2 linked regions of the Aminivibrio sp. genome follow. The protein of the gene in region 1 binds, or shares a complex with, the protein of each later gene. Links are inferred from orthologs where the notes say so. Each region holds a gene or a part of one and is shown in the gene's direction. Other genes may lie near its edges.

What was found.
Region 2: the proteins of dnaB (region 1) and dnaG are in contact, whole or in part, in a crystal structure (PDB 2R6A), measured with the Geobacillus stearothermophilus proteins. The link is inferred for Aminivibrio sp. from one-to-one orthologs. Residues at the interface, in WP_033016901.1 of Geobacillus stearothermophilus: Ser13, Glu15, Ala16, Gln18, Glu91, Leu92, Asp94, Ala95, Val96, Pro97, Thr98, Ala99, Ala100, Asn101, Tyr104, Tyr105, Ile108; in WP_049624496.1 of Geobacillus stearothermophilus: Lys456, Leu457, Leu458, Pro459, Ala460, Asn463, Ala464, Leu467, Leu535, Leu536, Ile537, Ala538, Gln544, Glu545, Asp548, Tyr549, His552.

The regions. Positions count from the first base shown.
Region 1 is NZ_JAESIH010000031.1:8,612-22,891, reverse strand. What follows is about bases 1,632-4,630. They hold dnaB (replicative DNA helicase), read left to right. Parts: upstream 1,632-2,454; coding sequence 2,455-3,807; downstream 3,808-4,630. Other genes in these bases: JMJ95_RS03420 (ParB/RepB/Spo0J family partition protein), read left to right, coding at 4,184-4,630; rplI (50S ribosomal protein L9), read left to right, coding at 2,009-2,455; JMJ95_RS03435 (YybS family protein), read left to right, coding at 1,632-2,012. Outside these bases: rpsF (30S ribosomal protein S6), read left to right, coding at 1-100; JMJ95_RS03445 (single-stranded DNA-binding protein), read left to right, coding at 113-601; rpsR (30S ribosomal protein S18), read left to right, coding at 632-916; more of JMJ95_RS03435, read left to right, coding at 1,035-1,631; more of JMJ95_RS03420, read left to right, coding at 4,631-5,080; JMJ95_RS03415 (O-antigen ligase), read left to right, coding at 5,087-6,865; JMJ95_RS03410 (glutamine synthetase III), read right to left, coding at 6,909-8,987; 6-carboxytetrahydropterin synthase QueD, read left to right, coding at 9,936-10,307; GTP cyclohydrolase FolE2, read left to right, coding at 10,300-11,103; JMJ95_RS03395 (NAD(P)-dependent oxidoreductase), read left to right, coding at 11,100-12,071; JMJ95_RS03390 (hypothetical protein), read left to right, coding at 12,068-12,997; JMJ95_RS03385 (YggS family pyridoxal phosphate-dependent enzyme), read left to right, coding at 12,991-13,686; cell division protein SepF, read left to right, coding at 13,704-14,090; JMJ95_RS03375 (DivIVA domain-containing protein), read left to right, coding at 14,083-14,280. UniProt on the Escherichia coli protein: The main replicative DNA helicase, it participates in initiation and elongation during chromosome replication. Travels ahead of the DNA replisome, separating dsDNA into templates for DNA synthesis.
Region 2 is NZ_JAESIH010000041.1:54,728-64,098, forward strand. Bases 1-2,928 are described here. They hold dnaG (DNA primase), read left to right. Parts: upstream 1-563; coding sequence 564-2,294; downstream 2,295-2,928. Other genes in these bases: JMJ95_RS05290 (sodium-translocating pyrophosphatase), read left to right, coding at 1-488; JMJ95_RS05300 (RNA-binding S4 domain-containing protein), read left to right, coding at 2,382-2,660; eno (phosphopyruvate hydratase), read left to right, coding at 2,718-2,928. Also shown: more of eno, read left to right, coding at 2,929-4,001; JMJ95_RS05310 (RidA family protein), read left to right, coding at 4,024-4,404; JMJ95_RS05315 (redox-sensing transcriptional repressor Rex), read left to right, coding at 4,462-5,088; preprotein translocase subunit YajC, read left to right, coding at 5,158-5,520; protein translocase subunit SecD, read left to right, coding at 5,639-7,036; protein translocase subunit SecF, read left to right, coding at 7,055-7,924; JMJ95_RS05335 (DUF5752 family protein), read left to right, coding at 8,333-9,010; JMJ95_RS05340 (glycosyltransferase), read left to right, coding at 9,007-9,371. UniProt on the Escherichia coli protein: RNA polymerase that catalyzes the synthesis of short RNA molecules used as primers for DNA polymerase during DNA replication.

The DNA.
Region 1 (14,280 bases):
TTTTTCGCTCAACCCGGACCAGCTCGTTGAGCTCAACCGTGTTATGGGACTGCGCCCGAATATTTATCGTCAGATGACAGTCCGTCTTGAAGAAAAATAAGGAGGCAGCACCGTGGCGAGAGGATTCAACAAGGTCATTCTGATGGGCAACCTTGCCCGGGATCCGGAGATACGCTATTCAGTGGACAAACGGGCCATGGCCCGTTTTGCCGTGGCAGTGAACAATACCTGGAAGGACAGGAACGGCGAACTGCAGGAGAGCGTCGACTTTATTCCCGTGGTCGTCTGGGGACCTGCCGCTGAAAACTGCGAGCGGTATCTCAAGAAGGGCAGCCCGGTTCTCGTGGAAGGCCGGATCCAGGTCCGGAGCTATGAGGCGAAGGATGGCTCAGGCAAACGGTACGCCACAGATGTCGTCGCCTCGGGGGTGACGTTCCTCGGGTCGAAGCGGCAGGACGAATCGTCATCCGGCTCCTTCGGCGGCGACGCGGGATATGGGGACAGCGTCCGCAAGGACCGCCGCTTCAGCTCCCAGGACGAGGAATTCCCCATAGATATTTCCGAGGTGCAGAACGAAGAGGATGCGGATATCCCCTTCTAGCAGAGAGGTTTTGAAGGAGGACAGTGCACAATGGCTGTGAATGAAGGCAGAAGCGAAGGCAGAGGACCCGGCGGCCCGGGAGGCCGCGGCGGCAGGAGAGGCGGGAAGCGCCGGCCGAAGGTATGTTTCTTCTGCGTGGACAAAATAAAGCACGTGGACTACAAAGATGTTGAAAAGCTCCGCAAGTACGTCAGCGAGAGGGGAAAAATCATGCCCCGCCGCGTGACGGGAAACTGCGCGAAGCACCAGCGCCAGCTAACCGAAGCGATCAAGCGGGCGAGATACATGGCCCTTCTCCCCTTCTCCGTGGAGTAAGGCTTCGCAGCGGAACGACGTCCTTTTTCGGGGGAGGAGCCCAGCTTCTCCTCCGAAATTTTTATGTTCCCCGAACCGGCCTTCCGGCTTCAGGGCGATGTGAAAGGAGGCCAAAAAAGTGACCCCCACACGAAGCCTGGTGGAATCGTCCCTCCTTGCGGGCCTTGCCGTGATCCTCTTTCTGGCGGCCCATTTTCTCCCCTTCGTCGGGGCGGCGTTCTCCCTGCTCACCCCCGCTCCCCTCGTGATACTCGGCCTGCGCCATGACCTGAAAAAGGCCGCTCTCGGCCTGGCTATAGGCACCATGCTCACCGCCGTATTCCTCGGCCCCCTGTCCTCTCTTTTCTTTCTTCTCGGGTTCGGCGTTCTGGGCATAGGTCTCGGATTCCTGGCCAGGCGGTGCTCTTCCGGCGTGGAAGTGATGCTCTTCGGCATCCTCCTCTCCCTTGGAAGCAAACTCCTTCTCATGGTCATCGCCGCCCGGGTGACGGGCATCAACCCCTTCCAGCTCGACGGGGCGGAGATGCAGGCCATGGTTGACAGGATCTTCGGCTTTTACGAATCTACGGGAATGTCCCGGGAATCCCTGTCGGCGGTGAAGGAACAGTTTTCCCAAGCCATCCGGGTGCTCCCCGTCATTTTCCCCACCATTCTCTGCATGTCGGCGGCCCTGGACTGCTATCTCAGCTACATTGCGAGCAGTTTCGTCCTGAAGCGGATCGGCGGAACCTCCCTTCCTCCCCTGCCGCCCTTCTCCCGGTGGAGGTTCCCAAAGAGCGTCTTCGGCGCCCTTCTGGTGTCGGTGCTTCTTTCCGCCTTCGGGGCGCGGGGAGGGGAATGGAACATGGCGATGCGCATCGGCACCAACGTCAGGATGCTCGTGAACTTTTTGTTCCTCTTCCAGGGACTCTCCCTCTACTGGTATTACCTTGGGGGAGGGGACAGTCCCCACCGGGGGCCGGGCCGTTTCTTCAGGACCGTTGCTATAATAGTGGCGGTTCTCGTGCCTATGCTTTCCACCGCTACCGTCATGGTGGGTATAGCGGATATGTGGCTTGATTTTCGAACCCGTTTCAGGAGGAATGATGAACGATGAAGGTTATTTTGAAGCAGGACGTGAACAAGATCGGAGCCGCAGGCGAGCTGGTCGAGACTTCTGACGGCTACGCCCGGAATTTTCTCTTCCCGAAGGGACTTGCCGAGGAGGCCACCCCGGAACGCCTGAAAGAGTGGAAAGAGCGAAAGGACGCGAAGAAGAAAAAAGATGAAAAACTGAAAAACGAGGCCCGGGAGCTTCAGAAACGCCTCTCCGGGAAAGTCGTCCGGGTACGGGCGAGCACCGGCGAGACGGGCAAGCTCTTCGGCAGCGTTACCGCCGCGGCGGTGGCGGAGAACTTGGCGGCCCAGCATTCCGCCTCGGTGGACAAGCGGGATATCAGGATGCCCGATACGGTAAAACAGACGGGGAGCTATACCTTCACCGTCCGCCTCTATCCCGGCATCGAGGCGGAGATGACCCTCACCGTCGAGAGCGAATAATGGCCGCCCTCCCGTCGTGGGACAGAACGCCCCCCGTCTCACCGGAGGCGGAGCGCGCAGCTCTCGGCGCATGTCTCATGGACCGGGAGGCGCTCAATATCGTCCTTGAAGTTCTTCAGCCGGAGGATTTTTACGATCTGAACCACCGGGCCGCCTACGAGGTCATCTACGAGATGGCCCAGAGGGACAAGCCGGTGGATCCCCTGACCTTCCTGGAGGAACTCGCCAGGCAGGGAAAAAGCGAACGACTGGGGGGGCAGCCCTTTGTGGCCTCCCTGGTGGACGGCGTCCCCACAACGGCAAACGTGGAATACCATGCGGGCATCGTGCGGGACAAGGCCATCCACAGGCGGCTCATCTCCGCAGGGAACACCATAGTCAAGCTCGGCTATTCCGAGGAGCTGGACGTGGACGAGGTCCTCGAGGAAGCGGAGCGGGCGGTGTTCGAGATCGCCCAGAAGAGGAACACCACCAACTTCCGGCACATCGGCGAGGTTCTCGGCAAGACCTTCCTCCAGATCGAGGAGCAGTACAACCGTTCGGACCAGGACGTGGCGGGCTTCAATTCCGGCTTCTACGAGCTCGACAGGCTCGTGGGCGGATTCCAGCCGGGAAGCCTGAATATCGTGGCTGCCCGTCCCTCCATGGGAAAAACGGCCTTCGCCATCAACATCGCCCAATTCGGCGGCCAGGGAATGAACCGCCCGGTGCTTATCTTCAGCCTGGAAATGGGCGCGGAGCAGCTTGTCCAGCGAATGCTCGGCGCCGAAGCCAGGATCAACATCCACGACCTCCGGAACGGCTCCTTTCCCAAGTCTTCCTGGGAGACCCTGGCAGAAGCGGCCGGAAGGCTCGCCGAGGCTCCGATCTACATTGACGACAGCTCCATGCTCTCCACCCTGGAGCTCCGGGCGCGGTGCCGCCGCTTCAAATCCAGGCACAAGGACCTCGGGCTTGTCGTGGTGGACTACCTTCAGCTCATGAGCTCTTCGAAGCGTATCGAGAACAAGCAGCAGGAAGTGGCGGAAATTTCCCGGGGGCTCAAGGGCGTGGCCAGGGAACTGGAAGTCCCCGTCATCGCCCTCTCCCAGCTCTCACGGGCGGTGGAGCAGCGGACGGAAAAAAAACCCCAGCTCTCCGACCTGCGGGACAGCGGCGCCATCGAGCAGGACGCCGACACTGTCATGCTGCTGTACCGCCCCGGCTATTACGAGGCGGGCGCCCCGGGGGAGGAAGACGACAACAGGGCGTTCATCAACCTGGCCAAGCACAGGAACGGTCCCACAGGCGAGATCTCCCTCGTTTTCCTCCGGGAGTACACCCGGTTTGTAAATGCCGACCGTTCCTATTGATCCTAAAACCTCAGTTTTTCAGGCAGAGGGGGTATCGTCGGGCATACGGTGAATTCGCCCTCCCCAGGGGCGAAGAGATCTCGCTCCGCGCTCTTTGCGGAGAGGCCCCTGGGGAAGGGCGCCTGAGGGGAGAGAAACCGGCACGGATGTCGGTTTCACAAGCAGGCAACCGGCGAACGCAGGGAACCGCGGGACTCGCTTGGGCAGTTGTCACGAACGACAATCTGCACCCCCCGCCCAAGCGAGTTCCGGTGACACTCCCCACTGCCTGCGGATTTAGGTTTAAGTTGATTTCCCTTGATAGGGCGGCGCACGGTGGAGTAGAATGCTTGTAAAACTTTTTCTTCGTCCAAGCTTTGGAAACCGGAGGAACGACATGGCGGGAGTCCTGAATTTTTTGAGGAGTGGCATGGGGAAGGAAAAAGATGCCGGACAGAATCTTCCGGAGGATGGACAGGCCATGCGGCTCACCGAAATACCGGTCGATTTGATCAGCCCTAACCCGGCCCAGCCTCGCCGGCATTTCGACGAGGGGGACCTGGACGATCTTGCGGCCTCCATTTCCCAGGTGGGCATTATCCAGCCCGTGGTGGTGCTCGCCGTGGAATCGGGCTATGAGCTCGTGGTGGGGGAACGGAGGCTTCGGGCGGCAAAGAAGGCCGGTCTTTCCACCATCCCGGCCATCGTCACCGAGGCCGGCCCGGGAGAACAGCAGATCCTGGCACTCGTGGAAAACATCCACAGGAGCAACCTCTCCGCTGTGGAGGAAGCCGCCGGCCTTCAGGCCATCATGGAGCGCTCAGGGTGGACCCAGACGGAGCTTGCGGGAAAGCTGGGGCGCTCTCAATCTTCCGTGGCGAACAAACTCCGCCTTCTTCGGCTTGAAGAACCGGTCCAGCGTCTTGTCATGGAGGGAAAACTGGGTGAACGACAGGCCCGGGCGCTTCTGTCCCTCCCCCCGGAAGACCAGATTGCCCTCGCCATGGAGGCGGCTGAGGAAAACATGGCCGCCGGCGAGGTGGAGCAGAGGGTGAAGGTCCGTGCGCCCGCTTCGTCGAAACTCGGGAAGAAGAGGATGAAAAAGAACCCCCTTTCCTTTGCTGGGCCCGACGGCCCTATCGGGGAGATCCTCCGGGACGTGGCCGCCCTGGTCGAACAGAACAGGAAAAAGGGAATACCAGTGGTCTGGAAGGTGAAAGAACTCGCTCAGCGGGAAATCGTGGTGGAACTCGTGGTGGAACTCAAGGAAGATATGGGGGAGACGGAGGAATGACGCAGAATGAATGAATCGCTGAAAAGCGGGAGCAGCCTTTCCACGCCTGAGGAACCGGACTCGCTCCTCCTTCACGGTTTTTTTTTCTCCCTTGTGCTCTTTGTCTCCCTCGTGCTGCCGAACCTTGTCTTTTCCGGCCCCTACTTCTATTCCACCCTCCATCTCATGAAATGGGCGGTCGCCCTGGTTCCCGTGGCACTCTGCGGTCTCCTGGCCGGATTGTCGGTCGCCGCCCGGGGCACGGTCCGCACCGCCTTCAGCATTGACGGATTCGCCGTGATCTGGCTTCTGCTGCTCCTCTACGTGACGGCCCAGCCCTTTTGGTCCGGGCTCCGGTCCCCCGAAACCTTTTTCCAGGAATGGTTTTTCTTCGCTTCCCTCTGGCTCGTCTACATCCTCACCTCCCGGCTCGCCGGAAGACGGCTGCTCCGGGCCCTTTTCTGGGGATGCCTTGTCAACTGTGCCGTGAGTGTTGTCTTTGCCGAGCTCCAGGTCCGGGAAACCGTGAACCTTCCGTTCTTCATCCTTCCCACCCCCGGCCATTACATCGCCAACACGGGACAACAGAACATGTTCGCCCTCTGGCTCTCCCTCGGTGGCCTGAACGGCACGTTCCTGTTCTTTTCCTCCGAAAAAAACGGAAAGATCACCCGGGCCCTTCTCACCATGCTTCTTGCCGTCACCTTCTGGGGCCTGATCTCCACCACCAGCCGCTCGGGGATCCTCGCCTTCTTCACTGGGTTTGCGGTGCTCTCCTGCTACTACCTCCGGAACCTCGGCAGGAAGAACCTGGGTAAAGTCCTCGCCGTGGCAGCCCTCTTCTGCGCCGTTCTCGGCGTCAACCTGGTCCTCAACGAGGGGCGGTGGGGCATCCTGATGCACAAGATGGACGACGTGCTGAAAAACCCCCTTTCCATCGCCAACCGGGACAGCATCTGGGCCACCTCGTGGACCATGTACGCCGCACGACCTCTGAGGGGAGTGGGGCTCGGGCAGTACAAGTGGCATTACCTGGACTCCCAGAGGGAGATGCTGAAACGGTGGCCGCGGATGAAATGGCAGTACACCCACTGGGCCCACAACGAGTTTCTCCAGTGGTTCGCCGAAACGGGTACCGTCGGCGGGCTGCTTATGGTGTTTCTCTGGGGATGGTGGGCGATTTCCGCCTTTTCCGCGTTTCTTCGCAAGAAAATCCATTCCCCGGAGGCGTATTGGGGGAGTGCCATGGTTGCCCTTTTCCTCTTCAACGCCCTGTGGACTCGCCCCTTCCACCGCATAGAGAACGTCCTCTGGCTCTCTCTCGCCTTCGCCGCAGCCAACAGGGAGATGCTTCATCCCCTTTTCGACGCCCCGCCCCCTGAGGATTTCCAGAAAGGCGGCCGTCTCTTGGGCGGGGTGATGGCGGCGGTCTGCCTTATAGGCCTCGTCTATTTCGGCTCCGGGGTCTGGGGTGACCGGATGCTCCGCCTGGCGTCGGACGCGGACGATCCGGCCGTGAGCGAACAGTTTTTCTCCAGGGCACTTTCCGCGCCCATGGTCCGGGATCTCGCGGAGAAGGAACGGGCCTATTTTCTTATCTCCCTGGGGCAGGAGCGGAAGGACCCCGAAATTGTGTCCGAAGGATTGAACAGTCTCATGGCCTGCTTCGGCAGACAGCCCCACGTCCGGGAGCTTAATTACCTCAAGGAGTGGAGTCGGAGGCTGGAAAACGTTCCGCTCTACGACGAGTTTTCGTCCTACGGCGGCCCCGTGTCGGGACAGCCGCCGGAAAAATGGGAGAGATAAGGAAGAACGCGGGGCCGAAGCCCCGCGTTCTTTCCTGGCCGGTTCAGGAAAGGGAGAGCAGTTTCGTGTAGGTGGGGTAGGGCCAGATGTCCCCCGCCACGAGGGATTCGGCGGTGTCGCATATCTCTCGGATATGGGCGCAGAGAGGAAGTACTTCCCCGGTGATGGTGGCCGCCTGCTCCTCCATGTCCAGGGCGTGCATCCTCTCCTTGAGGGCGTCAAGTTTCTCCGAGGCGGAAATGAGGGCCGTCTTCAGGGAACCCAGCCTGCCGATGCATGCACTCCAGGAGCAGGCTTCCTTCCTGGTGTCTTCCGGCAGGGCCGACAGGGCGGAGCTTTCCAGAATGATCTGCTTCGACAGGGCTGGAAGGATCCCCTCCCAGATCATGGTGCGGAGAACGCCCGTCTCGATCTCCACCGTCTTGATGAACTGCTCGAGCCGGATCTCGTAGTAGGCGATAACTTCACGGTCGGTCATGATGTGGAGCTTCGAGAGAAGCTCCCTGTTCTCCGGCAGGAGGAAGAGGGCCAGCGCCTCGGGGGTGGAGTTTACTATGGTGAGTCCCCGCTTCTTCGCCTCTTCCTGCCACTGAGGGCTGTAGGCGTTCCCCTCGAAGCGGAAAGCCCTGCTCTCGGCGGCGGCATGCTTGATGGACTCGAGGGCCGCATCCAGGGCATCAACCTCGCCCACCCTGCTTTCTATCATGTCGCACACCGCTTCCAGGCCCCAGGCCCATGCCGCAAGAATCATGGTCAGGGGTCCGGCGATGGACTGGGAGGCGCCGGGGGCCCGGAACTCGAACTTGTTGCCCGTGAATGCAAGAGGAGATGTGCGGTTCCGGTCCGAGTTGTCCGCCATGACGGAGGGGAGTTTGTTCATGCCGAGGTCGATAAGGGCCTGGGCCGGCATTTCGTCGGGAAGTCCCTTCTCCACGGCCTCAAGAATGCCGGTCAGGGTGGAGCCGAGGTAGGCGCTCATGATGGCGGGAGGCGCCTCGTTGCCGCCGAGCCTGTGCATGTTCCCCGGGGAGGCGATGGCGGCCCTGAGCAGGCTGTGGAACCTGGAGACGCCGAGGAGCAGGGCGCTCAGAAACGTCAGGAACTGGATGTTCTTCCGGTGGTTCGACGACGGCTTCAGGAGGTTTCGGCCCTCGCTGTCCATAATGGAGAAATTCACGTGTTTCCCGCTGCCGTTGAGCCCGGCGAAGGGCTTCTCGTGGAGCAGGAGGTGGAAGTCGTGGCGCCTGGCCATTTTCCGCATCACGTCCATGATCTGCTGGTTCTGGTCGCAGGCCAGGTTTGCGTCGGCGAACTGGGGGGCGAACTCGAACTGGCAGGGAGCCACCTCGTTGTGCCTGGTGGTGATAACCACACCCAGCCGGTACAGGTCGCGCTCCACGTCTTCCATGAAAGAGAGGACCCTGGGAGGAATGGAGCCGAAGTAGTGGTCTTCCATCTGTTGTCCCTTGGGGGGCGGGCAGCCCAGGATCGTCCTGCCGCAGTACCGAATGTCAAGCCTGTTCTTCGCCACGGCACTGTCCACGAGGAAATACTCCTGTTCTGCTCCGACGGTCACGTGGGCCCACTTGATGCCCCTGTTGCCGAAGAGCTTGAGAAGACGCATGGAGCGGGTCTCCACGGCATCCACCGCTTTGAGGAGGGGCGTCTTGAGGTCGAGGGGCGTGCCGTCGTAGGAGATGAACACAGAGGGAATGCAGAGCGTGCCCCCCTTTTTGCTCATCATGATGAAGGCCGGGCTCGAGGGGTCCCATGCGCTGTAGCCCCTGGCCTCGAAAGTGGACCTGATGCCCCCCGAGGGGAGGGAGGATGCGTCGGGTTCGCTCTGGATAAGTTCCTTTCCCTTGAAGGACTCGATGGGCATCCCGCTTTCATCCTTGGACATGAAGGACATGTGCTTTTCGGCGGTCATCTCCGTACGGGGATGAAACCAGTGGGTCCAGTGGGTGGCACCTTTCGAGAGGGCCCATTCCTTCATGGCCGCCGCCACCATGTCCGCCATGGCCGAGTCGAGCTTCTGGCCCCCTTCGATGGAGGCCATGAGTGCCTCGAAAATATGCTGGGGAAGTCTTTCTTTCATTGCCCGCCTGTCGAAAACGTACATCCCGAAAATATCCCGTGCCTTGTCGAATTCCACTTCGGTTCAACTCCTTCCGGCTGATTCCGTGAAATAAAAACGATGCCACTTTATAACACTCTCCCCGGATATTAGTCAAGAGAAAACCCAAAATGTACTGCATAAAAAACAAGAAAAGCCGTTTTTCGTATTTCATTATCCAATATAAGCGGTTTTTTGGGGAGAAAGAGCTTCATAAAAAGAAGCGGGCTCCAGCATTCGCAAAAAAAGGTCCCTGTGCCTTTGCGGAAGGCCCCAGAAAGCGGCGGAGAGGCGAAAGCCCCTGAATCCGCACCTCCGCGGGAAGCGTCACCGGAACTCGCTTGGGCGGGGGGTGCAGATTGTCGTCCGTGACAACTGCCCAAGCGAGTCCCGCCGCTCCCTGCGTTCGCCGGTTGCCTGCTTGTGAAACCGACATCCGTGTCGGTTTCTCTCCCCTGGGCGCTGCCTTCAGTGGGTTATCTCTTTGCTTCCGGCGGGGGCGAATTCACCTTATGCCCGGCGACATTCCCTCTGCCTGAAAAATTAGCGGATTCAGGAAGCCGTTCCTCTCTTTCCGGGAAATGGTGTAAAATCAATCATGGAATACTATCCTGAATCCGCACCCCGGCGGGAGCGTCACGGGACCGCTTGGGCCGGGGGTGCAGATTGTCGTTCGTGACAACTGCCCCACCAAGGTTCCTGCATTCGCCGGCTGCCTGCCTGTGAAACCGAAATCCGTATGGTTTCTGTCGTCCGGGGCGCCCTCCCCCAGGGGATTCATCAGCAAAGAGTGCGGATCGAGCCCGCTTCGCCCTTGGGGAGGGCGAATTCACCGTATGGCCGGCGGCGACACTCCCTCTGCCTGAAAGACCTGCGGATTCAGGACTGTGTGCCCCTATACTGCGGCCCCGGCCGGGACCGGCGCCCATTTTTCTCGAAAGGCGGGGATTTTCCATGCTGCTTCGGAAAGAATTTACCTTCGACGCCGCCCACAACCTGGTGGAATACCACGGAAAATGCGAGCGGCTTCATGGACATACATACAGGCTGGCAGTGGTCCTGAAGGGGGCGCCCGACCGGGAGGGGATGATCGCGGATTTCTGCGATGTCTCCTCTCTGGTGAAGGAACGGGTCATCTCCAGGCTTGACCATGCCTACCTGAACGATATTCTCCCCCAGCCCACGGCGGAGTATATCGCCCGGTGGGTCTGGGAACAGGTGGCGGAACCACTCCGCCGCCCGAACTGCCGGCTCTGGGCCGTGGAAGTCTGGGAGACCGCCACGAGCTGCGCGGTGCTCACCGCCGAGGACATGGACCATGCGTGACGTACAGAGCGAACGGGACTCCCGGCGCATTCCCATCGACAGGGTGGGGGTCAGCGGCGTGTCCTACCCCATCGTTGTCATGGACCAGAAAGAGAATATACAGCACACGGTGGCTTCCGTGTCTATGTCCGTCTCCCTGCCCCACGAATACCGGGGTACCCACATGAGCCGGTTCATCGAGGTGCTCCACGAATTCCAGGGGAAGGTCACCCTGTCCCACATGGAACAGATCGCCGAAGACCTCCGGACGGTCTTATCCGCCGAATGCGCGGAGATCGTCTTCTCTTTCCCCTATTTCATTTCGAGAAATGCCCCCGTTTCCGAACTGAGCAGCTTCACCAGGTACGACGTCTCCTTCACCGCCGTCAAAGGAGAGGACTTCTTCGACCTGGTGACCTCCGTCACCGTGCCGGTCCAGACTCTCTGCCCGTGCTCCCGGGAAATCTCCGAGGCCGGGGCGCATAACCAGAGGGCTTTTGTGACCATCTCCGTTCGTATGAACGGGCTCGTGTGGATCGAGGAACTGGTCGCCATCGCCGAGAAAAATGCCTCCGCCCCGGTGTATACTCTGCTGAAACGGGAGGATGAGAAGTTCGTCACCGAACAGGCCTACAACACCCCCCGGTTCGTGGAGGACGTTCTGCGGGACGTGGCGGTGGATCTTGAGGCCGAGGACAGGATTACCTGGTACAGCATCCGTGTCGTCAGCAACGAAAGCATACACAATCACGACGCCTTCGCGTCCTTGGAAAGGGACAAAGAAGGGAAGGGAAAGAACCGGGAGGAAAAGAAATGAAGGTTGTGTTTTGGGGAAAAGAATTCTTCCGTCTGAAGGAATCCCTCGACAGAGCCTTCGCCGGCCATGACATCCTCATCGCCGACACGGCGGATGGTGCGGAGGCCCTGGCGGAGGCGGAAATGCTTGTCGTAAGGCCTGTGACGGTGGACGAGGCCCTGCTCTCCCGGGCCCCGGCGCTGAAGCTTGTTCAGCAGTGGGGCGCGGGGGCCGAGGGGATCGACCTTGAAGCCTGTTCCCGCAGGGGAGTTTACGCCTGCAACGTTCCCTCCGTCGGAACGGGAAACGCCGAAGGGGTCGCCGAGGTGGCCTTTCTCCACATGCTGATCCTGGCCAAACGATTTTTCCGCGCCAGGGAGAAGCTTCTGCAGGGAAAGGTCTACACGCCTCCGGGCATCGCCCTGTGGGGGAAGAAGGCCTGCGTCATCGGTCTCGGCAACGTGGGGCGCTCCATCACGGTGAGGATGAAGGCCTTCGGCATGAAGGTGACCGGGGTCAACCGGACCCTTCCGGCGGACAGCGCCCGCTGGGGGATCGACGCCTTCGTTCCCCTGACCGATGCCGAAAATGCGGTGAAGGGGGCAAAATTCGTCGTGGCGGCCCTTGCCCTCACCCCCGAGACCGAGAACATCGTCGACGAGCCCCTTTTCCGGGCCATGGACAGGGACGCCTTCTTCATCAACGTGGCAAGGGGAGGCATCGTGAGCCGACGGGCCCTGGAGCGGGCCCTGGAGGAAGAATGGATCGCCGGTGCGGGGCTTGATGTCCTCTGGGAGGAACCCCACCGGACGGACGATCCCTTCCTCTCTCACCCGAAGGTGGTGGTGACCCCCCACATCGGGGGCGTGAACGACGCCTCCCAGGAGGGGGTCCTCCGGTTCATCGCGGGGAATGCGTCCCGTATCGCCGAGGGCAGGCAGCCCCTGTCATGTCTCAACGAAAGCGGGATGGGGCGGGAGAAGTCTTGAAAGAAGCCTTGTCCGGCCTGTTCCGGAGGTTCCTGTATTTTTTCCTGATCCTTGTCATCGCCGTCGGTGTGGTGTACATCTATGTCCTGTGGTGGGAGCGACGGGAGTCCCTGAACCCGGAGGTGGTGTCCGCCGTCCCCTGCACCCATGCCGACAGGATCCCCGCCCGGGGCGTACTCATCTGGCGGGAGGAAATGGTCCCTACCCGGTGGAGCGGCACGGTGACCTTTCCTTTTCCCGGCCCGAGACGGGTGGCGAAGGGGGAGACCCTCGCGGTGGTCAGCTCGTCCTCCGGGAAGATGGCGGTCAAGGCCGAGAAAACGGGCTATTTCGTCCCAGGCCTCGACGGCGCCGAGGGAGAGTGGACCTACGCCGCCTTCTGGAACGGCATGGAGCCCCTGCCTTCCACACCGCCGGTGCAGTTTTTCGGCGCCGGGGACTTCGTGGAGAAAGGCCGGCCGGTGGGTAAACTCATACCCCAGCCCCAGGACCTGCGGTGCATCCTGTATGCGGACGTGACACCGTCCCTGGAGCGGGACATCAGGGCAGGATTCGTCCGGGTGAAGACGAAGGAAACAGGGTGGCCGGAGAAGGCGGAAGTCCGGGTCGCCCGGTTTTTTGATTCAAAAGTGAAGCTTTACCTGACGCTTCCCTTTTTCCCCGCCTCCGTGGCGGCTTCCAGGGAGATCAGCCTTCTCCTCGAGACGAGAGAGAGAAGCGGGGTCTCCGTACCCGAGTCTGCCGTGCGTTTCAGGAAGGGGCAGCTCGGCGTGTTCCTGGTGGACGGCAACATTGTTCATTTTCAGCCCGTCCGGGGTATTCCGGTGGAGGGCGGCAGATTTTTCATAACAGAGGGGCTGAGGCCGGGTCACATCGTGGTGCTCCATGCCCAGAACGGAAAGGAAGGGAAAATCCGTTTATGGTGACGTCTATTCGGGAGAACCTTGAGATTGTCCGGGAGGGGATTCGAAAAGCCGCTGCCCTGTGCGGCCGGCGGGAGGAGGAGATTCTTCTCGTCGCCGTGACGAAGACCCGTCCGGTGGAGGATGTAGTCGAAGCGGTGCGCTGCGGCGTGACGTCCGTCGGCGAGAACAGGGTTCAGGAACTCCTGGAGAAGCGGGCCCTCTGGCCCGGGGGGAAAGAACCGGAGTGGCGGCTCATCGGCCACCTCCAGCGGAACAAGGCCCGGAAAGCTCTTTCGGCTGCCTCAACTGTGGACTCGGTGGACTCGCCGGAGCTTGCCGCCGTCCTTTCAAGGATTGCCGCAGAGGAGGGCAGAACCCTTCCCGTGCTTCTCGAGGTGAACACGTCCGGTGAAGCCTCCAAGCACGGGGTTGCGCCTGAGAAGGCGGAAGCCCTGCTTCACGGCATTCTCGAGACCTGCCCCGCCCTTCGCCCGGAAGGCTTCATGACCATTGGACCCCTCACGGGGGGAGAGAAGGAAGTACGGAAGGCCTTCGCCCTTCTGCGGACCATCTGCGAGTCGGCCCGTGAAAGTACGGGGCTGGCTCTGCCGGAACTTTCCATGGGGATGAGCGGCGATTTTTACTGGGCGGTACAGGAAGGAAGCACCATGGTGCGTATCGGTTCGTCCATTTTCGGTGCGCGCCGGTGAAGAACGGGGGTGGAGGAATGCTTGAACGGCTGATGGCGCTCCTGGGACTGGTGGACCCGGGTGGAGATTATGAAGACGACTGGAACGACGATCCGCGCCCGGACCTGGAGGAACGGGAGGAGCGGGTGATTCGCCCCGCTGCGGGAGAGGCTGACCTTATCATCCTCCGGGGCTCTTCCGGCCCCGACAAAAAAGAAGAGCTCGCGGAGGCCCTCAGAAAGGGTAAAATGCTTCTCGTGGACCTGCGGGGGATGGAGCGGGAATCCGGCCAGAGCCTGCTTGACTTTCTCTGCGGGGTCGCCTTCGCCAACAGGGGTACGGTGCTCAGGGTTGCGGGAGGCATTTTTCTGGCCGCACCGAGAAAAACCATGATAGAGGAATGGGAGGACGAAAACGGTGCCTGATCTTTTGACCGCCCGGGACATCGAAAACAAGTATTTTTCCAGGGCAATGCGGGGTTATGCGGTCAGCGAGGTGGACGAATTTCTCGACCGGGTGGCGGAGGATATCCAGGAATACTCCCTTCGGTGCGCGGAGCTCGAACGCCGCATCGACCGGCTGGAGGAACAGATCAAGGAGTACGAAAACCTCAAG
Region 2 (9,371 bases), on another replicon or contig:
TCAGTTCCATGTCCATCCAGGCCGTGGGACGAGCGGCGGAGGCCATGATCGACGAAGTGCGCCGCCAGTTCAAGGAAATTCCCGGAATCATGGAGGGCACCGGAAAGCCCGAATATGAAAAGTGCGTGGACATTTCCACCGCCGCAGCCCTGAAGGAAATGATCGTCCCCGGCCTGCTCGCGATCCTTTCTCCCGTAGTGGTAGGTTTCGCCCTGGGCGCTCAGGCTCTCGGCGGGCTTCTCGGCGGCTCCATCGTCACCGGCGTGATGCTGGCCATCTTCATGTCCAACGCCGGCGGTGCCTGGGACAACGCCAAGAAGTACATCGAGGAGGGCAACTTCGGCGGCAAGGGAACTTCCGAGCATGCCGCGGCAGTGGTGGGCGACACCGTGGGCGACCCATTCAAGGACACCGCCGGCCCCAGCCTGAACATCCTCATCAAGCTCATGTCCGTTGTGGCCCTTGTTCTTGCACCCCTTTTCGTGTAAAGGAAAAAGAAGAGTACAATACTGGGGGGAAGGGAAACCTTCCCCCCGAATTTTTTTGTTTTCAGGAGGATCAGGGTGCAGTCCGACGACGTCCGCCGCATCAAGGAACGACTCGATATCGTGGAAGTGATAGGGGATCATGTCCGCCTGAAGAAGGCCGGGGCGAACTTCATCGGCCTCTGCCCCTTTCACGAGGAGAAGACCCCGTCCTTCTCCGTCTCCCCGTCCCGGCAGACCTTTCACTGCTTCGGTTGCGGCCAGGGAGGCGATATCTTCACCTTCGTGATGGAGAAAGAGGGCCTCGGCTTCAGGGAGGCCCTGGAAATCCTCGCATCGAGGGCGGGAGTGACCCTTTCCGCCGCCGGGAGAGGGGAGAAGAGGGGCCGGAACCTGACGGACATTATGGAGATGGCCTGCTCCCATTACCGGGACCTTCTCCGGGGGCCCGAGGGAGAGGCTGCCCGGGCCTATCTCGCGAGACGGAACCTGCCCCCTGAAACCTGGGAGCGTTTTGAGCTGGGGTGGGCCCCATCATCCTGGGACTCCCTCTGGAACAGCCTCTTCAGGCAGGGCGTCCAGCCGAAGGAGGCCCTGGATGCGGGGCTCGTGCTTGAGGGGAAGGGGGGACTCTACGACCGTTTTCGTGGCAGGGTCATCTTCCCGGTCCGGGATATCGCAGGGCGGCTTCTTGCCTTCGGAGGGCGGCTCATCGACGGCGAGGGGGCCAAGTACATCAACAGCCCGGAGGGAGTGCTCTACAGCAAGAGAAAAAACCTCTACCTCCTGCACCGGGCGAAGGAGGCAGCCCGGGCTTCGGGGCGGCTGATCCTCGTGGAAGGCTATATGGATGCCATTCGGCTCCATCTGGGAGGATTCGAGGAGACGGCCGCATCCCTGGGAACGGCCCTCACCGAAGACCAGGCAGCGCTCATCCGCAGACTGACGGACCGGTGCTGCATCTGCTACGACTCCGACCTCGCCGGGCAGGAGGCGGCCATGAGGGGGATGTACGTCCTCCAGAAGGCGGGACTGGACGTTCGGGTCGTGGAGCTCCCCAGCGGGAAGGACCCGGATGACCTTCTCTCTCTTCCCGAGGGAAAGGATCTCTTCGGGAAGGCCCTCGAATCAGCCAGGCCGCTGATTCTCCATCACGTCTACCTTCGCGGGGAGATGCTCCGTTCCCCGGAGAAACGCCGAAAGGCCACCGACGAGATTTTGTCGGGCCTGGGCAGCCTGTCCCCGGTGGACGTGGCTCCGTACCTGGCGAGGGTCGCCTCCGCCATGGGCATCTTTCCCCATGAACTCAGCAGCCTCCTGGAAGACTACCGGAAGAGGGGCGCGGGCCGGGAAACCACGGCCCCGGCGAAGGGAAAGCGTGCCCCGGCCGAGAAGGAACATGAGACTGACGAAGTGGAGGCCGCCCTCTGCGCCCTGTTGTGGAAGGACGACCACATCCGAAGGACCGCCGACGAAATAAAAGTCCTCTCCCTTCTTGAGGACGAACGGCTCCAGACGGTGGCCGCCGCCCTTCTTTCCGCCCCCTCCAGGGATGAAGTGGAGGCCCGCTGGCATTCCCTCGGCGAAACCTTCCCTCTCAGGGCCATCGCCCGCGGAGGGGACTGGTGTGAAGGGCTCGGGGAAAACCAGGCCGCCTGGGACGTGGTTCTGGGCATCCTCGCCAAGAAGAAGGCCCGCCGGGAATATGAACGCATCAGGGAAAAACTTTCCCGGGGGGAGGCGGACAGGGAAGATCTTCTGAGGTTCCGGGAGGTGGCCATGCTGCTCAAGAGCAATCCCCGGGAATAAGGAAAAATGACTTTGTGAAAGAATTGAAAAATGAGGACGAGGTTTGATATACTTTTCGTTGGTTTCAAAACCGGAGGAAGAAGAATCATGAGACTGGACAAATATCTGAAACTTGCCCGCCTCGTTAAGAGGCGCACCGCGGCTCAGGAAATGGTCACCCTCGGCGCAGTGAGGATCAACGGCAGGCAGTGCAAGCCCGCGGCGGAGGTTCGGGCCGGGGACGTTCTCGACATAGCCTATCCGTCGAGGATCCTGACCGTGGAGGTCCTCTGCGACGATGAAAACGCACTGAAGCGGGGCGCTCCCGGAGGGGCCTACGGCGTTCGGGAGGAACGGCGGGCGGATCCGGCGGAGAAACCGTGGTAGCGGCAGAAAATCATCCCCTGTTCGGACGAGGATGGAACTGAAAAGGAGCTGAGATCGATGAGCAGTATTATAGGAGTGCACGGAAGGGAAATAATCGACTCCCGGGGAAACCCCACGGTGGAAGTGGAGGTCTGGCTTGACAGCGGGGCATCGGGAAGGGCGGCCGTTCCCTCCGGGGCGTCCACCGGAACCTACGAGGCGGTGGAGCTTCGTGACGGCGGTCCCAGATACAACGGCAAGGGCGTCCTGAAGGCCGTGAACGGAGTCAACGAGAAGATCGCCCCCGAGCTCATGGGGTTTGATGCCGACGATCAGACCGAGCTCGACGCAGCCCTTATGGAGCTTGACGGAACGCCGAACAAGAGCGAGCTCGGCGCCAACGCCATTCTCGGCGTGTCCCTGGCCGCGGCCAGGGCTGCCGCAGACGACCATGACATGCCCCTGTGGGCATGGATAGGCGGCCTCGGGCCCTTCTCCCTCCCCACGCCCATGATGAACGTGATCAACGGCGGCGCCCACGCGGACAACAACGTGGACATCCAGGAGTTCATGATCGTTCCCCACGGGGCCGAGACCTTTGCCGAAGCCCTCCGCATTGGGGTTGAGACCTACCATTCCCTCAAGAAAACGGTCAACTCCAGGGGATACAGCACCGCCATCGGCGACGAGGGCGGATTCGCCCCGGACCTGAAGAGCAACAGGGAGGCCATCGACCTCATCCTCGAGGCGGTGGAGAAGGCCGGATACGCCCCAGGAAAGGATGTCAGCCTGGCCCTCGACCCTGCGGCATCGGAATTGTTCAAGGACGGCAAGTATCATTTCGCCGGGGAGAACAAAGTCTTCTCCGCCGAGGAGATGGTGGGCTACTGGGAGGAACTCTGCCGGGACTATCCCATCCTCTCCATCGAAGACGGCATGGCTGAGGACGACTGGGCCGGATGGGCCGTCATGACCTCGAGGCTCGGCAAGAAAATCCAGATCGTTGGTGACGACCTCTTCGTCACCAACCCCGAAAAGCTCTCCAGGGGCATCGAGGAAGGCATTGCGAATGCGATCCTCATCAAGCTGAACCAGATCGGCACACTCTCCGAGACCCTCAACGTCATTGCCCTCGCGAAGAGGTACGGCTACGGGACCATCATCTCCCACCGCTCCGGCGAGACGGACGATACCTTCATCAGCGACCTTTCCGTCGCCACCGGGGCCGGCCAGATCAAGACCGGAGCTCCCGCGCGGATCGACAGAGTCGCCAAGTACAATCAGCTCCTGCGAATCGCCGAAGACCTGGAACGGGCGCCCTATGCCAGGCTTTCCCAGTTCAGGGGAAACTCCTGCAGATAATATCCACGAAGGAGGAAACGAGATGAAAGAAATTATTTCCACCGCAGCGGCCCCAGCGGCCGTAGGCCCTTACAGCCAGGCCGTAAGGGCAGGGAATTTCCTTTTCTGCTCGGGACAGATTCCCATCGACCCTGCCACGGGGAATTTCGTCGAGGGCGGAGTGGAGCAGCAGGCGGAACAGGTTCTGAAGAACGTCAGGGCGGTTCTCGAGAGTGCCGGTTACTCCCTTTCCGATGTGATCAAGGCCACCGTTTTCGCCGCAAGCATGGGAGATTTCGCCGTGGTCAACGGCGTGTACGCGAAGCACTTCGACAAGGAACCGCCGGCGCGGTCCTTCGTGGAAGTGAGCGCCCTGCCCAAGGGCGCCCTCGTGGAAATCGAAGTCGTCGCCTGGAAGGAATAGCTTCCGGGGCGGAGAATACCTCCGCCCCTTCACCATCCCACTGAAGGAAGTGCGGAAATGAAGATAGCTGAACCCACAATTGAACGGCTTGTACAGTACCAACGCCTGCTGGAGCAGCTTGTCGCCGAAGGACAGAAAGTTGTTTCCTCCCAGGAAATGGGCGAGATGCTTTCCTTCAAGGCCAGCCAGGTGAGAAAGGACCTTTCCTATTTCGGAGAGATCGGCAAAAGGGGGGTCGGATACCACGTTGACCGGCTCCACAAGCATATCAGCCGCATTCTGGCCTCACCCAGGAAATGGTCCATCGGGCTCGTCGGAGTGGGAAAGCTCGGGGAAGCGCTGCTTGGATACCAGGCCTTCCGGAACGACAAATTTCGCATCAGGGCTCTTTTCGACGTGGACACGGAAAAGATCGGAAAGGAAATTCAGGGCATCCCCTGCTATTCTGCGGAAGACATTGCGGAGATCGTCCGGGAGAAGGAAATAGAGGTCCTGATACTCACCGTCCCCGGAGGAGCTGCACAGCACGTGGTCGACAAGGCAGCCGAGGCGGGGACGGTGAAGGGGATTCTCAATTTCGCGCCGGTCTCCCTTTCCGTTCCGGAGAATGTGCTTCTCGCGGCGGTGGACATTTCCGTCGAGCTCGAGAAGCTGCTTTTTTTCCTCAAGCACAAAGAAGAGTAGTATTTGATAGAATATCATGGTCCCCTTCGGGGCCTTTGAACCAAAATACTTTGAGGAGGCGTTTTTTTCATGAATCAGCAGTGCGGACAGACAGCTGGAGGACAGGGCAATCTTATGGGAATGCTTTTTCCCCTCGCGATATTCGTCGTTATCTTCTACTTCTTCATCATCAGGCCCCAAAAGAAACGGCAGAGAGCCCAGGAGGAACTTCTCGCGTCCCTTTCCAGGGGCGACCAGATCGTAACCATCGGCGGATTTTTCGCTACCATCAGGGAAGTAAAGGATGACAGCATTGTCGTGGAAATCGCCGACGGAGTGAAAGTCCGGATACTGAAGTCCGCAGTGGCCACCAAGCGTTCCGCGGCAGCCCCCCAGCAGAAGGAGTTCGCCCCCAGGGAGGATGCAGGCAAAACGGAAGAGGAGAAAAACTGACCTTTTCCCAGGTGAGGAAAGACACCGGTGCGGAGAGGGTCGCCTCCGGGCGGCCGCTCCGCTTTTTCCGGTCCTTTGATATGCACTAATTTCGCGGTATGTCCAGGAGGGAAGAATTATGCTCAGAAGAGACCGCTGGCGGCTCGGTTTAGTCGCCATCGTGGTTGTTGCGGCTCTCGTGACGGTGTTTCCCATATCGGGAAAGATCAACCTCGGGCTTGACCTGAAGGGCGGCGCGCACATCGTCCTTCAGGCGAAGGAATCGGAGGACAGCAAGGTGACGGAGGACAGCATCGAAAGGCTCCTCGCCGTCCTGCGGAACAGGGTTGACCAGTACGGCGTGGCCGAACCGGTCATTCAGAGGGAAGGCCGGGACAGAGTCATAGTTGACCTTCCCGGAATACAGGATCCTGACGCGGCTCTCGAACTCATAGGCAAGACAGCCGAACTGGAGTTCCGGTCCGTCATCGAGGCCACCGCCGCCGTTCCCCCCGGCCCCCAGAGGCCGAACTACGACAGCGACGAGGAATTCCAGAGAGCGGAGACCCGATGGAACGAAGCCAGGTCCCAGATCGAGGCGGCCAGGGAAGCTCTCGCCAAACGGAGCGAAGAAATAACCGGCTCCAGGGTGTCCAGGGACGATGAAGGCCGATACTATCTTCTCGGCCCTGTGCTGGTGAGCGGAAAAGACCTCGTGGACGCCAAGACCCGGTACGACAACCTGGGCAGACCGGTGGTGGGCCTCACTTTCAGTTCCGAGGGCGCGAAGCTCTTTGACAGGGCCACAGCGGACAACGTGGGTCGGCAGATTGCCATCGTCCTTGACGGCGTGGTTATCTCGGCCCCCGTGGTCCAGGAGAGGATTACCGGCGGCAATGCCCAGATTTCCGGACGGTTCAGCGCTGCGGAGGCAAGCCGGCTTTCCATTATGCTCCGGGCCGGAGCCCTTCCCATCGCCGTCGAAGTCATCGAAAACAGGTCCGTTGGGCCGAGCCTCGGCGAAGACTCCATCAACTCCGGAATCCGTGCCGGTCTTATAGGCGCATCCCTGGTGTTCCTTTTCATGCTGCTGTACTACCGTACCCTCGGCATTGCGGCGGATGCTGCCCTTGCGGTGGCCATCCTCCTCGTCTTTGCGGGCCTCATCTCCCTCAAGGCGACCCTCACCCTTCCCGGAATCGCGGGTATCGTTCTGACCATAGGCATGGCCGTGGACGGCAACGTGCTCATCTATGAACGGATGAGGGAAGAGACCAGGGCGGGAAAGACTCCTCTCGCGGCCATCGATGCAGGCTTCAAGAAAGCCCTGACAACCATCCTTGACGCCAACATCACAACCCTCATCGCCGCCGCCGTGCTCTTTTACTTCGGCAGCGGACCGGTCCGCGGCTTCGCCGTGACCCTGAGCATCGGCATCGTGGCGAGTGTCTTCTGCAACGTTCTCGTCACCAGGGCGCTCCTCCAGTACTTCATTGGAGGACGGGGCGCGGCGGGTTCCCTGCTGCCCCGCTCGTGAGAGGAAGGAAAGACGATCATGAGAATTTCTAACATCAACTTCATGCAGCACCGCAAAACCGCTCTTCTTCTCAGCCTTGTCTGTGTTGTGGCAAGCCTTGGGCTCATATTCTTCAAGGGGCTGAACCTCGGCATCGACTTCACGGGAGGCAACGTGGTGCAGGCCGAGTTCGCCCAGCCGACGGCCATCGAGGACATCCGGCAGGTCCTGAACTCTGTGGGGCAGGGCGGTTCCGTCATCCAATCCTACAGTGAGCGGGGCGTCATCATCCGGATAAGCGCCAACGAGGAAGAAGCCCGCAAGCAGGCCGTGAACGCCCTTCGTACCAAATTTCCCGGCATTCAGATCATACGGCTGGAAAAAGTCGGTCCCGTGGTGGGCGCCGAGCTGAGGCAGGAGGCCTTTATAGCCCTGATCCTCGCCCTGGCGGGCATTTTGGCCTACATCACCGTCCGCTTCCAGTTCCGCTTCGCCGTGGTGAGTGTGGCGGCCCTTCTTCACGACGCCGTCATCACCCTGGGAATTTTCAGCATTACCGGCATGGAGATTTCCTCGTCCTTCATCGCGGCCATTCTTACCATCGTGGGATATTCGCTCAACGACACCATCGTCGTCCTGGACCGCATCCGGGAGAACTGGAAAAACCTCAGGCGCGAGGGGATCGTCGATCTGCTCAACAACTCAATCAACCAGACAATCTCCAGGACCATCAACACGTCGGTCACTACCCTTCTTCCCGTAGTCGCTCTCTACGTCTGGGGCGGCGAGGTCCTCAGAAGTTTTTCCTTCGCTCTGCTGGTGGGCATTCTGGTGGGAACCTACAGCTCCATCTACGTAGCATCAGGCCTTTTGGCGGAATGGTGGATGAAGTCTCCCCAGAAGGGCTGATTTTTCTCAGTACTCCAGGGCCCCCTTCAGGGGGCTCCTTTTTTTATTCTCTTCCCGGCGCCTCTCTGCAGACTCCCCGGCAGGGCACCGGTGACGCTCCTTCCTGTCTTCGGATTTAGGGGAATAACCTAAATCCGCAGGTTTTTCAGGCAGAGGGAGTGTCGCCGGGCACAGCGCCCGGGGGAGAGAAACCGACACGGATGTCGGTTTCAGGTGCAGTTGTCAAGGACGACAATCTGCACCGGCGGCCCAAGCGAGCACTGGTGACACTCCCCGCTGCCTGCGGATTTAGGAATAACGACTTTAATTGTAGAACAAGGAAATTATGTGTTATACTCATATAATACCGATAAAGCCGAAAGATGAAACGGAGATAAATTCATCGACTGCATAAAGGAGGTTACAGCCATGAACACTACTGGAGCCGACGGTCCTTTCAGATTTATGGAATGCTCTATTCTGCCCGTGAGTACGGGCCTTCGAGCACAGACTCTCAGGGAACTCCGGTCCGCCATCCCCGAAATACCCGAAAGTTCCCTCTACTATCATTTCTGGGGCAGAATGCTCCGCCCTCATATCGCCGAGTCTGAGTTCAACAACGATTTTGCTTCCTGGGCCGATGGAGGCCTGGGGGACATCGAGCTGGCGGAAGTCCTCAGCGCGATCAATCCCGTGAAGTGCAAGGACTTCGCGGAACTTCGGTCGATCCTTGAGGATATCCTCGAGTCTCGCATCGACCAGGGGGATTTTTTGAGCTGGAAGAAGGCGGATAGGGAATTCTATTTTATTGCCTGCAGAAAGTTCATGTTCGCTACGGGGAAGGTCGCTTCCTCCCTGGAGGATTTTCCCGCAGCGGTCAAAACAGCCACCCGGCAGAGTTTCTTTCACCACTTTCTCGACGGCCGGCGACGTTCTCCCGAGGGAAAGGACGACTTCACCCTCTGGCTCGAGCAGTTCGGCGAGACGACCGCCGAGGTGAGGAGGCTCCTCGGCAGGGTGGATTCCTATCTTTTTTCCCTCGGAGAACTGAAGGGACAGATTGTCTCCATTCTCGAGAAGGGGCTCCGGAAGGGAGGAAAGAAATGATGTCCGACATGCTGAAGCAGTACGGCGAAATTATCGGTTTTCATGCCACGGACAGCCTGCTGGTCATAGCGGAAAAACTCAGGGGAAAGAAGATCGTCCATGTGAACTCCACCAAGGAGGGAGGCGGAGTGGCGGAAATCCTCTCTTCCATGGTTCCCCTCTCCCGGGAGCTCGGGCTGGACGTTTCCTGGGAGGTTATCGAGGGGGACGAACCCTTCTTCTCCTGCACGAAAACGCTGCACAATTCTCTCCAGGGAATGGCCGGAGGCCTTTCCGACGGACAGATCGCCTCCTACACGGAAACGAATCGAAGGAACGCCGAAAGGCTCAAGGACTGCCTCGAAGAGGCGGACTACGTTTT